Regions from separate parts of the Peribacillus sp. NJ11 genome, predicted to be linked through region 1. Evidence: riboswitches for the same ligand, from Rfam matches in the RefSeq annotation. Region 1 holds a riboswitch; each other region holds the start of a gene.

Region 1 (5,281 bases):
CTTTCAATCTTCATAGCCGTTCAAATTATGATCTTAATGGGTTTCAATGAAGAAATCACTTACAATAAAAAACCATCTTTTAAAGAGTTCTATGCAGAAAGCCTTTTTCAGGAAATAAGAGATCATATTGGCCTTCCACAGGAAGAATATCGGGTCGCGAGCATTGGCCTACATCCTGCGATTGCCCAATTTAATGGGTTTTACACGCTTGATAGCTATAACAATTTCTATCCGCTTACTTACAAACATCAATTTCGTCAAATAATTGAAAACGAATTGGCTAAGAATAAAAACATCAGAATCTACTTTGATGAATGGGGAGGGCGTTGTTACCTATTTACCGATGAGCTTGGGAAGCATTATATGTTCAAGAAAGGCTCGAAGAAAGAGCTGGAAAATTTGGAACTTAATGTGGATGCGTATAAAGGGTTAGGTGGCAAGTATATATTTTCTGCTATACCAATCAACAATGCGAAGGAAAACGGGTTGGTCCTGGAAAGGATTTTCACAAAGAAAGGAAGTGTTTGGAAAATTCATTTATACAGAGTCATGTGAAAAGGGGGGAATATTGTGAATTCACCGATAGTAACGATTGTTGTACCTTGTTATAACGAAGAAAGCGTTTTGCAGGATACCATTTCCCAGCTTTGTGGATTGGTGAGGGGTTTAGTCGAAGAAAACGTTGTATCCGATAAAAGTAAAATTCTATTGGTTGATGATGGAAGCAAAGATCAAACATGGAAGATCATTTATAAAGAAACGATAAACAATGAATTTGTTCGTGGGCTAAAGCTTTCCCGGAATGCAGGTCATCAAAATGCACTTCTGGCAGGAATGTTTACAGCCAAGGAAGCCTCGGATTGTGTGATTTCCATTGATGCAGATTTGCAGGATGATATTCAAGTCATCCCTGAATTCATTCGGAAATTCAATGAAGGTTGTGAAATTGTATATGGTGTCCGCCAGAAAAGGGACCTTGATTCATTTTTTAAACGAACATCTGCAACTGGTTTTTATAAATTGATGAACAAGATGGGGGTTAACCTTATCTATAATCATGCCGATTTCCGGCTAATGAGCAAAAGGGCGATCGTGGAGCTGGAACAATTTGAAGAAACGAATCTTTTTTTACGGGGAATCGTCCCGCTCATTGGGTTCAAGACGGACACTGTTTATTATGACAGAAAAGAAAGATTGGCTGGGGAAACGAAGTATCCATTAAAGAAGATGGTTGCCTTTGCGCTTGATGGCATTACTTCTTTTTCAGTTACGCCGATCCGGCTTGTATTATGGCTAGGGTGTCTTTCCTTTTTCATTAGCTTACTCTTTGGGTCATACTTTTTATGGTTAAAGTTTTATGGACAGACCGAAACGGGCTGGACCTCATTAATTACCTCCATATGGTTGATCGGTGGACTGCAGTTGATTGCTGTCGGCTTGATTGGGGAATATATCGGTAAAATATATAATGAATCCAAACGCCGGCCTAAATATATTGTTGATCTGGATCTATTTAATCCGCTCGATTTAACAAAACGGGAGCAACTAGACAATGAACGGAACAGTATTGAAAAACTATCTAAAACACACTAATTCCTTTATCCGCTTTTTATTGGTTGGAATAGTCAATACAGCGGTTGGACTTTCCATCATGCTTTTTCTCATGAATGTTCTTGATTTATCTTACTGGATCTCCACCTTTTTCGGCAATGGTTCGGGAGCTGTAACGAGTTTTCTGTTGAACAGGACATTTACCTTTAAAAGCGATATAGACTTGCGGAGAGGAGTTGCCCGTTTCTTTTGCGTCATCCTGATTTGTTATGCCGCCGCTTATTCTTTAGGACAAGCCATTGCAGAATCGATGGAAGGATCCGTTCATTTATCCATGCAGCAAAATGTGGCTGTACTGATTGGAACAATCTTTTATACAGTACTTAACTATATTGGCCAGAAATACTTTGTCTTTAAGAAAAGTAATTTGAGACCAATTCAAGAAGGAAGGAACTAATTAGAGTGGATCATTGGGAATAATGAATAATGCCCTCTGATTGGATGGAAATTAAAGTTGACTATCCAAGCGGGGGCAGAACTGTTTAATGGGAAAGGCGAATTAGTTGATTGATTAGATAGGTATTCAGTTTCGTTCTTCGCTGTCTCCATGGTGGCTGATGATTTTTCCTTTTGTGGACCGCCATATTGTTCATTGATTGGTTAATGCTTTGACCTGAAACCTTCTTTTTTAGACATGTCATTCACCTCTTTCCTTCCTTCAATCATTTGTTTTGATGCCTTATGTAATATACGTCATGAACAAAACCTCACTAACAATAAATTATTCTTTTTCCGTGTAAAATTTTCATTTACTTTTCCATTTCACGGGAGTATGATAATCAACAGTTTCATATTTCTAAATCGCTTAAACCTTATGGTACGGGGGACCCGTTATAGGGATTGTTTTTCAATCCAAGGGGTGAATCCTTTCAAGGTAAAGGTAGGGCTACTCTTAGGTCCGAATCCGACAGCTAACCTCGTAAGCGTTATATGAGAAGGAAGGTGGAGCTTGTCAGACAAAAAAAATGATGTCTACAGGTCTATTTAGCCATGACTTGTAGGCATTTTTTATTTCGTCTTGTTTTTTGCAATAACTGGGGGAACATAAATTTATAACTAAAATATGGTGGTGAATACTTGATGTTATCTTCTATAAAGAGGTTCTTGATAGGGAGACCTTTAAAATCAAATGCACTTGGCGAACAAAAGCTAAACAAAACTAAGGCTTTAGCCATCCTATCTTCTGATGCATTGTCTTCGGTTGCTTATGGACCGGAACAAATATTGATCGTTCTCATCACGGTCGGTGCCGCGGCATTCTGGTATTCAATCCCGATAGCAATCGGGGTATTGATCCTGTTAATGGCCTTGATCTTGTCCTATAGACAAATCATTTTTGCCTATCCCCATGGCGGGGGAGCCTATGTGGTTTCAAAAAACAATTTAGGCATCAATCCAGGGTTGATAGCTGGAGGATCCTTATTGGTCGATTATATATTAACTGTCGCTGTAAGTGTTTCTGCAGGAACGGATGCCATCACGTCCGCTTTTCCAGGCCTGCATTCATATAATGTCGGCATAGCCATCATTTTCGTCATTCTACTTACCATCCTAAATCTTAGGGGGGTTACGGAGTCGGCCTCTGTTTTGGCCTATCCGGTGTACCTATTCGTTTTAGCATTGTTCATCTTGATTGGTGTAGGAATTTACAAGATCTTGACAGGAGGAGTTTCACCGGAATTGCACGCGCCAATCGGGACCCCGGTAGCGGGTATCAGTTTATTTATACTGCTAAGAGCATTTGCATCAGGCAGCTCCGCATTGACAGGAGTCGAAGCGATTTCCAATGCGATCCCGAACTTTAAAGATCCAGCCCCGAATAATGCTGCAAAAACTTTAATAGCGATGGGGTCCTTACTAGCTGTATTATTTTCGGGAATCGTATTCTTAGCCTATTATTTAAGCATTGTTCCCAGCGCAGAGGTCACGGTCGTCTCGCAGATTGCTGAAGAGATCTTTGGACGGAATTTCATGTACTTCTTCATTCAAGGTACGACTGCCTTGATCTTGATACTGGCCGCAAATACTGGCTATTCGGCATTCCCGCTGCTTGCGGTAAATCTTGCAAAGGATAAATTCATACCAAGGGCGTTTACGATTAGAGGGGACCGATTAGGATATTCCAATGGAATTATCATACTGGGGCTTGCGTCCATCATCTTAATAGTAGCATTTGAAGGACATACAGAAAATCTAATTCCACTTTATGCTGTAGGGGTATTTATACCATTTACGCTGTCCCAGACCGGGATGATCGTTAAATGGCTCCGCGAAAAGCCAAAAGGCTGGGTGGTTAAATTAACAATTAATTCAATTGGTGCCATTATTAGCCTGATCGTCACGATGATATTCTTTTTAACCAAATTTACTCAGGTATGGTCTGTTTTGATTTTTTTACCAATCATCATTTTAATTTTTCATCGAATTAGAAAGCATTATGAAGCAGTTGGTGACCAACTGAGGATTACAACTTGTGAGCCCATCTTACCAATAGAAGGGAATATCATTCTTGTACCTGTGGCGGGTATAACTCATGTGGTTGAGAATTCCTTAAATTATGCTAAATCTCTTTCAGCACATCAGATCATTGCCGTTTATGTTGCTTTTGAAAGAGAAGATGAAAAGAAATTCGAAGAAAAATGGAAAAAGTGGCAGCCTGATGTTAGACTCGTCACACTGAACTCTTATTACAGAAGCATCATTCAGCCATTAACTAAGTTTGTGGATACAGTTGAACATAAGGCGAGTGAATCTAACTATAAAGTTACAGTGATCATCCCGCAATTCATTCCGAAGAAGGGTTGGCACAATATTCTTCATAACCAATCAAGTTTACTGATCCGGGCCTACTTACTTTATAGAAGAAATGTAGTTATTACGACAGTGCCATATCATTTGAAGAAGTAATTTAAGAATAGAAGCAGACCTTGATCAGGTTTGCTCAGACTGTAGGTAAATTCGAAGAAAGCGAATTTGCCTACAGTTTTTTTCTTTAAAAAACGTTCCAGTTGTTTTCAGAAATCCGCTCCCTTTCCGCCGACTGTCTGCCAAGCCACCTCTACGCAAGCGACTCTGGTGTCCCGTCTAGCCAGTTATTCGGCAGGAGTGTCGCAAATTTCTTCAATCTATTGGGGGTTTCATAAAACAGTAAAGACCATTTTATTAAATCATGGTTCGGGATGAGACCATTCCGAACTCCCTTTTGTCGACAAGCTGGGCAAACCTTGATAGGGTTTGCTTCTTTTTATTTTTCACCCTAGAAACTTACAGAGAATCAAGTGTTCTGTAAGTTGGACATTGGAACGGAAGGGTGGTTTTTGAACACTTCATAAAATTACCAAGGTTCAATTCAAATAATGCGAACATATTAAAAGAAGACTAAATGAAATTTCCGCTATAGATTGGAACTTACATATATGGGGGTTGAAGATGGATATATTATTAGCTCTCTTGCCGGCATTATTCTGGGGAAGCATCGTTCTATTTAATGTGAAACTGGGGGGAGGACCCTACAGTCAAACATTAGGTACAACGATTGGCGCCTTGATTTTCTCAATTGGTGTTTATATTTTTGCCGATATTAAGTTATCCCTATTGGTGTTTGGTGTCGGGGTCGTTTCTGGATTGTTTTGGGCCGTGGGACAAGCTAATCAGCTTAAGAGCATCGATT
Region 2 (5,281 bases), 1.7 Mb from region 1:
CATATGGCGGTCTTCTCGCATGTATAGGTGAATGCTACATTCAAAATAGGTGGCGGGCTCCATAAGGCAAGAGCCGGAACCTGCCGGATTATTCAATATTTGCAAAGACGGCTAGGTCTTCTTTATTGCCAACGACCAAAAGCATATCTTTTTCATGGATATCCTGATCTGGTGACGGTGCTATGATAATTTCTCCATTACTCACGATGGCAATGACGCTGATATTATATTTTGCGCGTAAATCAAGTTCCCTGAGGCTTTTTCCCTTCATACTCATGGGGAGGATGATTTCCTCGATATTGTATTCTTTAGACAGCTCTATATAGTTCAGCATGTTAGGGAACAGGAGCTGGTTCGCGACCCGTTCCCCCATATCCCTCTCAGGATAGATGACCCAGTCGGCACCAACTTTAGTGAGCACCTGACCGTGATTTTTATTAAGTGCTTTGGCAATGACCTTTTTAACCCCAAGCTCTTTTAAAAGCAAGGTAGTCAAAATGCTTGATTGCATATCATTTCCGATGGCTACGATGACACAATCGAAATTACGAATCCCGATGGATTTCAATGTCTCTTCTTCAGTGGTATCCGCCATGACTGCATGGGTAACGCTCAGTTCCGCATTCTCGACTCTTTCTTCGCTGATATCAATACCCAATACCTCTTGGCCAGCGGTATATAATCTATCTGCCACACTGCTTCCGAATCTGCCTAAACCGATTACGGCATATTGTCGTTTTCCCATCATTTACACTCCTTCATTTATGGTTAACCAATCATGATTTTCCCTTTTGGATGACGGAAGGGATCTGGCTTACGCCTCATTGCGATGGCAAAGGCAAAAGTCAAAGGACCCACCCGGCCTGCAAACATCGTGAAAATGATGAGCATTCGGCCAACCGGTGATAATTCGGGGGTCAAACCCATTGAAAGTCCCACTGTGGCGAATGCTGAAGTGGCTTCAAATAAAATCATCAAGAAATCACTTCCACTTTCTGTGATGGTCAGCAGAATGGAAATGATTGAAACAAGGAAGACCCCGATGAATGTAACGGATAATGCTTTAAAGATGGTTTCATTCAAAATGCGGTGACGGAATAATACCACATCGCCCTTTCCTTTAATCTGTGACCAAACCGTTCCAAGAAGCGTCGCAAATGTTGTTGTTTTAATCCCGCCGCCAGTCGATCCGGGTGAAGCCCCAACGAACATCAAGAAAATGATGAGCAGTAATGTAGGTTGAGTTAAATCAGGGATATTCAACGTATTGGAGCCTGCTGTCCTTGGTGAAACCGATTGAAATAAAGACGATAAGGTTTTACCCATGAAAGATAAAGGCTGCAATGTTTTGGCATTACCGAACTCGAATAAAAAGATTAAAATTGCGCCGACGATTGTAAGGGTCAAGCTAGTCATCAGAACAACCTTCGTATGTACGGATAAACGATGGGTTTCACGATATTCGTATAGTTCATTCATTACGATAAAACCTATTCCGCCAAACGTGATGAGGAAGGCGACGGTAAGGGTTACGAATGGGTCCGATACATAAGGGGTCAAACTCCTGAATTCCCCCATTAAATCAAAGCCGGCGTTATTGAAATTCGATATGGAATGAAAAACCCCGTAATAGATCGCCTTGCCGATTGGCATGTCAAAAGAAAAGCGGATCGATAAGATCAGGGCACCCACGCCTTCAATGATGGCCGTGAAAATTAAAAGCCGTTTTACTAACTTGACTACACCTGCCATGGATAGATTATTTAAGGACTCCTGCAAGAGTAACCTGCCTTTTAAAGAAATCTTTTTGCCTAATAAGAAAAAGAAAAACGTGGCAAATGTCATGAACCCTAGGCCGCCTATCTGAATCAGTGTTAAGATGACCAACTCACCAAAGGTGGTGAAAGTCGTCCCCGTATCCACCACGACAAGCCCTGTTACACATGTAGCGGAGGTTGAGGTGAATAAAGCATCCAGAAAAGAAAGACCATTCCCATTTTCAGTCGAAATCGGCAGGGTCAGCAAATAGGCCCCAATAAGTATCAGGATGGCAAAGCCGAGTACAAGGATTTTTGGCGGATCCAATAAATTTTTTGTTTTTATCAAATGATCATCCCTACCTATAAAAATATTGTGTAAAACTTATGAAATCTTAACCATCAATCCTCTTTATGAATCTTTTTCAAAGCATAATAAAAAGACCTGCGAAAACATCGAAAGGCTATTTTGCCACAAAAAGCGTGCAAAAAAAGCTCCCGAAATAGGCGGTCTTATGACCTCCTTCGCTTTAGCCGACGAAGTTAGCTGACGGGTAGGATGGCGAAAGAGCTGATCTCATCCCTTCTGCAAGGCAGAATTAACCCCAAATGATTGGGTCCTCCGTACTCAATTCCTTGAGTTTTGGCCGAAATGCATTAAATTGATAAACGTATTCTACTCCCATCATTTAGCAGTTGTAAACCCCTAAAGTGTAAAAAAATATTTCTTTAACAAAACTGAAAATTTACGTTTTATTTACATTTGAAAAACGTATTGACAAATATTAGTTAGCACATTATGATAGGTTCGATTAATCCGATTATGATAACCAACAGCGATGTACTTTATTCAACACATTCAAGCAGAACATGTCATTGCAAATCTATTTTCTAATATAAATAAATTATTTTTCTTTTGAAAATCATAAAGAAAAAAAGTATGGCATTCTTATTAAAAGGTTTCAAACATTTTATAAAAAAGGCGGGCAATTATGGAGAAGACGTTCAATAGATATGTTATTAACGCTACAGGCAAGGGTGGACAGACATATTTAACACAATGCCAGGATAAAGATGCACTAAGGAAATGGATAGCCGATCATGAGGATCAAATCATAATGAATGAGTTAAGGATAACGGATAAGAAAAAGAATCCGTTGTTAAAATTGTTTTCTCTAAGGTAAATCAACTGAAATTATGTCATCCTGTGTACTATCCGGGAACTAGAGCGAAAAATCCATAACTTGTTTTGCTTTTAAACTCATTTATTTTTGAATGAGTTTTTTTGCGTTGAAAATTATGACGTTTACACTATTAATACAATAATGTTAAAATTTAGAAAATGATGAATATGGATGTAATGAAGAGAAAGCAAATGAAATGACCACTTTTCAGAGAGCACCGTCAACTGGAAGGAGTAGTAAGCATAAATTGAAGCAATTCTCGGGAAGGGGATGCTGTGACGGGATCTTCCGTTATGGTGCATAGTAACACCGCACTATTGATCTCGTCCCCCGAGAAGCCTTTCCTGGGGATGGGATTTATATTTCCTTTTCTAAGGAGGAGAAGCGTTGACATTCAAAAATTCATTAGTAGCTTGGAAATATCCCTCCATCCTATTGTGCGGCATCGGGATTTCGAACTTTGGTGCATGGGTTTATTTTATTGCACTTAATTTAATCGTGCTGGATATGACTGATTCAGCTTTAGCGGTAGCTGGACTTTATATCGTTAAACCGATGGCTGCCATATTTACGAATGTTTGGGCAGGCAGCGTGATCGACCGGATAAATAAGCGGAATCTTATGGTGGCACTTGACCTATTTCGAGCGGTATTCATAGCCTTGCTGCCATTGACTTCTTCTATTTGGGTCATCTATTCCCTTGTCTTGGTGATCAATATGGCAGGGTCCATGTTTGTAACGACATCCAGGTCGTATATAACAAAATTAATACCCATTGAACAGAGGAAACGATTTAACTCGTTGCGAAGCTTAATGGATTCTGGGGCTTTTTTGATTGGACCTGCGATAGCGGGTCTCCTATTCTTGATCGGTACACCCGTTATAGCCATTTACATTAACGCGGCTGCCTTATTATTATCCGGCATCATAACTCTATTCATGCCCAATCTTGAAAAGGAACGTTCCCTTGAACAAACCAGTCATTACCTGTCTTGGACCATCATGAAAAAGGATTGGGGCATCGTCATGGACTTCAGCCGGAAATTTTCCTATATCATGCTCATTTATTTCTTATTCAGCTGCATGGTAGTAATGGAAACGGCCATGGATTCCCAAGAAGCGGTGTTTGCCAAGGCCGTGCTCCTTTTGTCGGACAGCGATTACGGATTCCTTGTAAGCATCGCCGGGGCAGGCATCATTGCGGGTGCAATAGTCAACGCGATATTCATTAATAAAATACCAATATCGTACCTAATTGGACTTGGATCTTTATTTGTATCGATAGGTTATGTGATCTATGCCCTTTCAAATTCCTTTTCGATGGCCGCCATCGGATTTTTCATCATTGCCTTTTCACTGGCTTTTGCCAACACAGGCTTTCAAACATTTTATCAAAATAATATTCCAGTGGAGATTATGGGGAGGGTTGGAAGTATTTTTGGCTTGTTGGAAGCTTTACTGATCATCATGACTACAGCGATTGTTGGTGTCTCAGCTCATTTCATTTCGATTAGGTTCGTGGTCATTTCAGGTACCATGATCATGTTCGCCGTATCAATTTTACTGTCCATACTTAGTGTGAAGGCCTCGAAGAGCAGGTATTATTCCGTTGGGGATGCCGGGGAAAAGATGTAAGTTCTTATAAAAGGCATGTAAATGGAACATGCCTTTTATAAAAAGTTCATTGAACGAATGTGCGCACTTGGCTGATGAAGTTCAAGATTTGAAAATGAATTTTCGCCATTTCTTCCACCGTTTGCCCGTCGCAATTCTCCAGCCACTCCTGTATCACCCCTAAAATCGCTGATGTCATGAAGGCATGCATATACTTACGAAACGCCTCATCTTTTGCTGCTGGATGCTGGCTGATTAGTCGCTCCAACAGCACTTCACCGAATACACGCTTTATTTTTTTTGCAAAAGAAGGATCGCCCTGATCACCAAGAATGGCCCTTAATGCATGTGCATGTTCACTAATGAATTGAAAAATTGCTACGAAGGGCGGGTAAAGTTGTTGCTGATGTAGAGCCAAAAAAGCCTCTTTCGGCAGAATGGCAGTAATCCGTGTTTGAAGTTCATTTAACAATTTCTGCTGTAAGTGATCCATCAATTCATATTTATCCGTATAATGCAAATAAAATGTGCCCCGATTAATGTTAGCGCGTTCCGCAATTTTCTTCACTGTTACATGTGAGAACCCCTCTGCCTCTACGAGTGCAATAAAATGATGTTGTATCTGCAGTTTCGTTTTATGTACCATATCCTCATGAATCGATCCCATGAAATGTCTCCTTCACTTAACATTTTTCCAAATATGTTGATTGTATTGGACCAAATGCT
Region 3 (5,281 bases), 670 kb from region 1:
ATGCATATATAAGATATCATTGTTATCACTCTTCATAACCTGATCCCCTCCGAGCTCTCAATCAATAATGTTATTTTATCAAACTTTTGGGGTTTCACGTAAGTTATATAACCCAGAATATTAATCATCATCAGCATCGTCTAAATAATGTGAAACCCGTCTCTATATTCACCTATAAGGTCAAGGAACGAGTTCGACAATATCAAATATCTATATTATAGGAAAAAATTAAAATTTGGAGGAATTGACGATGGATAAAATTGAAAAAAGTTTTATCATTAATTCTTTACTTGAGGCCGCTTCACTTTATGCTGATGCAACAAAAAATTTTGATCTTTGGCAATCAGAAAAATATGCATTCGAAAAATATTTATATCAGGATGATACAATCCTTGATATTGGCTACGGAACTGGAAGAACCACATTTGCACTGTATAAAAAAGGATTTCAAAGTATAACGGGAATCGATAAAACACCTGCCATGCTTCATGAAGCCGAAAAAATATCGTACGAATATAACCTGGATATACCCTTTATCCTTGGCGATGCAACGAAACTCCCTTTCAACAATTCATCATTCGATAAAGTAATCTTCGCTTTTAATGGTTTAATGAAAATTCCCCAGCGAAAAAACCGTACATTAGCTTTAAATGAAATAAATCGTATTTTAAAACCAGAAGGCATTTTCATTTTCACAACACACGACCGTGATAAAAACGAATATTATATGAATTTCTGGGAACAAGAGGAAATTATTTGGTGTGAAGGTAAACAAGATGAGAGGCTTTATGAGTTTGGGGATATTTTCACATTCGGAAAGACACCTCAAAAAGATACTTACCTCCATATTCCAACACAACTTGAAGTACTTGATGGTCTTGAAGAAGCAGGGTTTACAGTCATCGAGACCTTTTACAGAAGTGAATTATTCCATGAAAGTGATGATGTAAACGTTTTCTCTTCTGATTGCCGCTTCTGGATCGTTCAAAAATAAGGTACATTTTTTAAAATTCAAAAAAAACCCAGAGTGACATATCACTCTGGATTTTTTGTATTAAGAAACTTGCTCTAGTTCTTTATCGGAAGGCGGGTTGAATTGACCTTCCCATTTAGAGATGACGATTGCTGCAAGTGAATTACCAATAACGTTTACTACTGTACGTCCCATATCAAGAATACGGTCGATACCAGCAATAAATGCTAGACCTTCAATAGGAATACCAACTGTTCCTAAAGTCGCTAAAAGAACTACGAAAGATACACCTGGTACGCCCGCAATCCCCTTAGAGGTGATCATTAACACTAGCATCAGCGTAATTTGCTCATACATACTTAAATCAATTCCGTACATTTGAGCGATGAAGATAGCTGCTAACGCTTGGTATAATGTAGAGCCATCAAGGTTAAAAGAGTATCCAGTCGGAATAACAAATGTAGCAATATGTTTCGGACATCCCGCTTTCTCCATTTTTTCCATGATTTTCGGAAGAACAGCTTCTGAACTTGCTGTAGAGAACGCAAGAATCAATTCTTCTTTTAGAAGTTTAATCAATTTAAAGATATTGAATCCTACAAATTTCGCAATAAGACCCAGAATGACAACTACAAAGAAAATCATTGTTCCATATACAGAAAGCGCTAACTTTCCTAACGGAATTAAAGATTCCAGACCGAACTTGGAGATGGTCACACCGATTAGTGCAAATACCCCGATTGGAGCGAATTTCATGACCATATTCGTTAGGTAAAACATTCCTTCAGCTGTACCTTGGAAGAAACGGAATACTGGTTTACCTTTTTCACCGATAGCCGCAATACTAAGTCCAAACAACACGGAGAAGAAAATGATCGCTAGCATATCGCCTTCTACCATAGCTTTAACCGGATTGGATGGCACAATGTGAACGATTGTATCTACGAACGATTCATGTTGCTTAGTTTCGGCTGTATCGACATAGGTAGAAATATCAGTTTGTTCTAGCTTGTCCATATTTACACCAACACCAGGCTGGATGATATTCGCTGAAATTAAACCAACAGCAATCGCAATCATAGTTACCACAACAAAGTATGATATTGATTTAGCGCCAAGTTTACCTACTGATTTTAAATCGCCTACACCTGCAACAGCAACGATAAGGCTTGAAACGATGATCGGCACTACAATCATTTTAATCATTCGTAGGAAAATGTCTCCGAATGGCTGTAAAAAGTTTTGGGCCGTCTCATTACCATAAAAAATGGCACCAACGATAATCCCTAAAATTAAACCAATGAAAATTTGGCTAGCTAAACTTAATTTGAATTTCTTCATTTACTTTCCTCACCTTCCATAAAGTCTTTGATGCAAAAACATTTTTGTCTCGGTAAGGGAAACAAGATACTAATAAAAGAAAGTAATTTTTCTTTTTTTGAAAAACTCTGTCTTTACGCCGAAAAAAAAGACACTTCATGTGTCGATTTCTTATTGGCGTGAATATTCACACATGTTCCCTTAAAGACGCTGACGAGGTTAGCTGTCGGGTTAGGAATTGGAAACACAAAGCCCTTTCATTTCTGAATTCACCCCTAGCGGATAAAATCCACAAAAATGGGTCCCCCGTTCTTGGAATAAGATTAAGCGAGTTAACTTATAATAAAATATTATACTAAAAACGTTAATCTGTAAATATTTATTCGCAATCATTCTTGAAATAAACCTCAAAATATGTCTGAATATTCTGCATTAATGAATATTGTACCTATAATTCCATTGCCTAATTTTTATACATATAAGTTATATGGATATAGAAATAGCAACTAATTTGACATCCTCTCTCCTGATGAAAGAAGCGGTTATTTTTCCAAAATGCCAAGTAACAGATATCTTACTTTTTCCCTAGAGCTGAATTTCTTATAAGTATTAGTTTTCACTTTTTCAAATTGAATTGGAGTAATAAAATAAGAATGGTTCTTCACTACCCTATTCGGTTCTAATAGGATGACGTCACCTACGGATGGTCCCTTTATGAGTTCTTGCTTTCCTTCTGCTTTAAGTCCTTTTGTGATGTAGTGTTTATCCACAAAGCCTTTTTTAGTCAACTTGTAGACATGCGGCTGTTCTTTGTAATGGACTGCCTCTATAGGAATGGAGGGTACACCCGCTTTCTCATTGGTTATTACAGTAAGATTGACTTTGGATCCCACCAACAAAGGTTCGGTTTCTTCACCTTCAGGTTCGATTAAAGCCTGAAATGGAAATCTGTTATCTTTTTTTATGGACGGCTCTTCTGCTGGATAGGAATGGATACGGCCAATCTTCCCTTTCAAAGTCTTTTTTGAGTCAGAAGAACTTGCTTTTATAGTCATGCCCACTTCAGCCTTTTTCATCTCCTCTTCGGAGAAATCACCTTCAATTGCCATATTTGTCGAAACAATGGATATAATGGGATTATTCAGGTTTTTATTGATATTCTTAACTACACCATCAGCTTCACTGGTCGTTACAATCGCGCTGGACTGCTCCTCAATAGACCTTAATTTAGCATCAAGCATTTTAACTTTTTCATTCAAACTGTTTTTTTCGAGTTCCTGCTTGTACATTTCTTGCTCAATGTTACTTTTAATAAGGTCTGAAGAGCTTGTTGTTATATCGATATTCAAGTTTCTTTCCACCGATTCATCAATGACCGCTTTATCGGGATCACGGGTCAATGTCCCTTGATAAGACCTCAACTTCCCTAAGTATTGGTCAATCCCTACAATTTCTCCCTCAGCGGCAGCTTTCTCCGATTCTACATTCGCTTTAAGCGCATCAAGTTCGGTTGCCGTATACTCAAACAACGAGGAGCCAGCCGTTACCGCATCGCCTTCTTTTACAAGGAATTTCTTAAAATCATTCTTCTTGGTATCGAAATAGATATCATACTCTTCCAAAGGTTTAATTACACCATTCGTTTGAATGGTATCGGTAATTGTATCTTTTTTGACCATTGTCCAGTTTTCCACGAAAACAGTTCGTTCCACTTTGCTTTCCTTTTTTTCAATAAGGTATAAGTTAACGGTTATCAAAACAGTCGACGCAATAGAGACCGCTGCTATTTTCCATTTCCCGCTCATTCTTTTCACCCCGCCTTATACAAATACGCCCACTTGGATATATGCTAAAAAGGCTTTAACAAACCAAGTGGCCAGATAGAATAGAACAATCATTAAAAAGATCAAATAATTATTTCTTTCTGAAAATTCCTTTAAATAAAAATATTGCAGGGCAATAATAAGAAATTGAAAAATGGTGATTTCGCTGAAAAAGTGAATAAAGTAATCACTTCTGAGAAAATACTGACTGATGATTCCTAAAGAAAAAGGATTGGCATCGTTGCCTATATCCATTAATACGAATAGAGGAATCAATAATATTTTTTCCACCAATTGCAAACCAAAAATGATCATTTGAACGATAACTATTTTTATGTACGGAATATCCGTAACGATCCAAAAGAATAGAGCTGATAAAAATATGTATATGGAAGGGTGGATTATGCCTGCTATTATATTGCCGCTCAATATCAGCAACTTTCCTGCTTCAAATTCATTAACACCCATCTTCGTGATTTCTTTGGAAAATGATTCAGATCCAATGCCAAAATACCCCTCAATAGCAAATACTAAAAGACTAAGAAGATATAAAAATAGTAATTTCCAACCAAGTCGTGTGACTGCCTCTGCATTTTGCAGCTGATAACGACTCCGATTAGGCTCTAAAATGCCCTTTAACAATCTGACCTGGTACACCATATGTGTTCCTCCTGCAAAAAATGATATATCATTCTATATTTTATCTTATTTTGGAAACAAATGCAGAAATAAGGAGTGATTGAAACAAAAAAAACACATAATCCTTACCCTTTATAATTAATCTCCCTCTAATTGGGAATTAATACCGATAAATGATGGTCAAGGACTTTAATTCGAGTAGGTGTTTGGCTATAGTTCTCTCCATCCATATCCACATCAAGTGGCCTCTTGGATTCAATAGTCAGGGTACTGGCCTGCACATATGTCACCCCAGCTTCCGAGCTCAGATTTTCTGTCCATGAACGTTTCATCGCTATTATTTCCAACAATGCACCAAGGTTTGCGTTTTCCAAGATGGCAACGCCAAAGAGCCCATCGTCTGGACTAACCATGGGAAACGGCAATAAATTAGTACCGATAAAACATCCATTCAAGACCAAAATCATGATTGCTTTCCCTTCAATTAAATGCCCATCATATTCAAGTTTATAGGGAAAGGGGGCAC

Evidence for each region. Region 1 has a riboswitch for cyclic di-AMP ahead of QUF86_RS00880 (APC family permease). Riboswitches for the same ligand answer to the same signal wherever they lie in the genome.
Region 2: another riboswitch for cyclic di-AMP. It lies ahead of QUF86_RS09515 (TrkH family potassium uptake protein); the one in region 1 lies ahead of QUF86_RS00880 (APC family permease).
Region 3: another riboswitch for cyclic di-AMP. It lies ahead of QUF86_RS04110 (cation:dicarboxylate symporter family transporter); the one in region 1 lies ahead of QUF86_RS00880 (APC family permease).

Annotation. Positions count from the first base shown of each region.
Region 1 covers NZ_JAUCFO010000001.1:176,679-181,959, reverse strand. Annotated here, with positions in the region: gene QUF86_RS00895 (DUF6044 family protein) at 1-555, shown strand, start outside; gene QUF86_RS00890 (glycosyltransferase family 2 protein) at 571-1,593, shown strand; gene QUF86_RS00885 (GtrA family protein) at 1,553-2,008, shown strand; cyclic di-AMP (ydaO/yuaA leader) riboswitch at 2,404-2,553, shown strand; gene QUF86_RS00880 (APC family permease) at 2,692-4,518, shown strand; gene QUF86_RS00875 (RhaT/GlcU family sugar-proton symporter) at 5,041-5,281, shown strand, end outside.
Region 2 covers NZ_JAUCFO010000001.1:1,922,308-1,927,588, forward strand. Annotated here, with positions in the region: gene QUF86_RS09510 (potassium channel family protein) at 89-745, opposite strand; gene QUF86_RS09515 (TrkH family potassium uptake protein) at 769-2,103, opposite strand; cyclic di-AMP (ydaO/yuaA leader) riboswitch at 2,275-2,416, opposite strand; gene QUF86_RS09520 (hypothetical protein) at 2,750-2,941, shown strand; gene QUF86_RS09525 (MFS transporter) at 3,329-4,576, shown strand; gene QUF86_RS09530 (TetR/AcrR family transcriptional regulator) at 4,623-5,222, opposite strand.
Region 3 covers NZ_JAUCFO010000001.1:848,105-853,385, forward strand. Annotated here, with positions in the region: gene QUF86_RS04100 (hypothetical protein) at 1-36, opposite strand, end outside; gene QUF86_RS04105 (class I SAM-dependent methyltransferase) at 251-994, shown strand; gene QUF86_RS04110 (cation:dicarboxylate symporter family transporter) at 1,055-2,314, opposite strand; cyclic di-AMP (ydaO/yuaA leader) riboswitch at 2,487-2,633, opposite strand; gene QUF86_RS04115 (efflux RND transporter periplasmic adaptor subunit) at 2,836-4,098, opposite strand; gene QUF86_RS04120 (hypothetical protein) at 4,114-4,776, opposite strand; gene QUF86_RS04125 (YegS/Rv2252/BmrU family lipid kinase) at 4,905-5,281, opposite strand, start outside.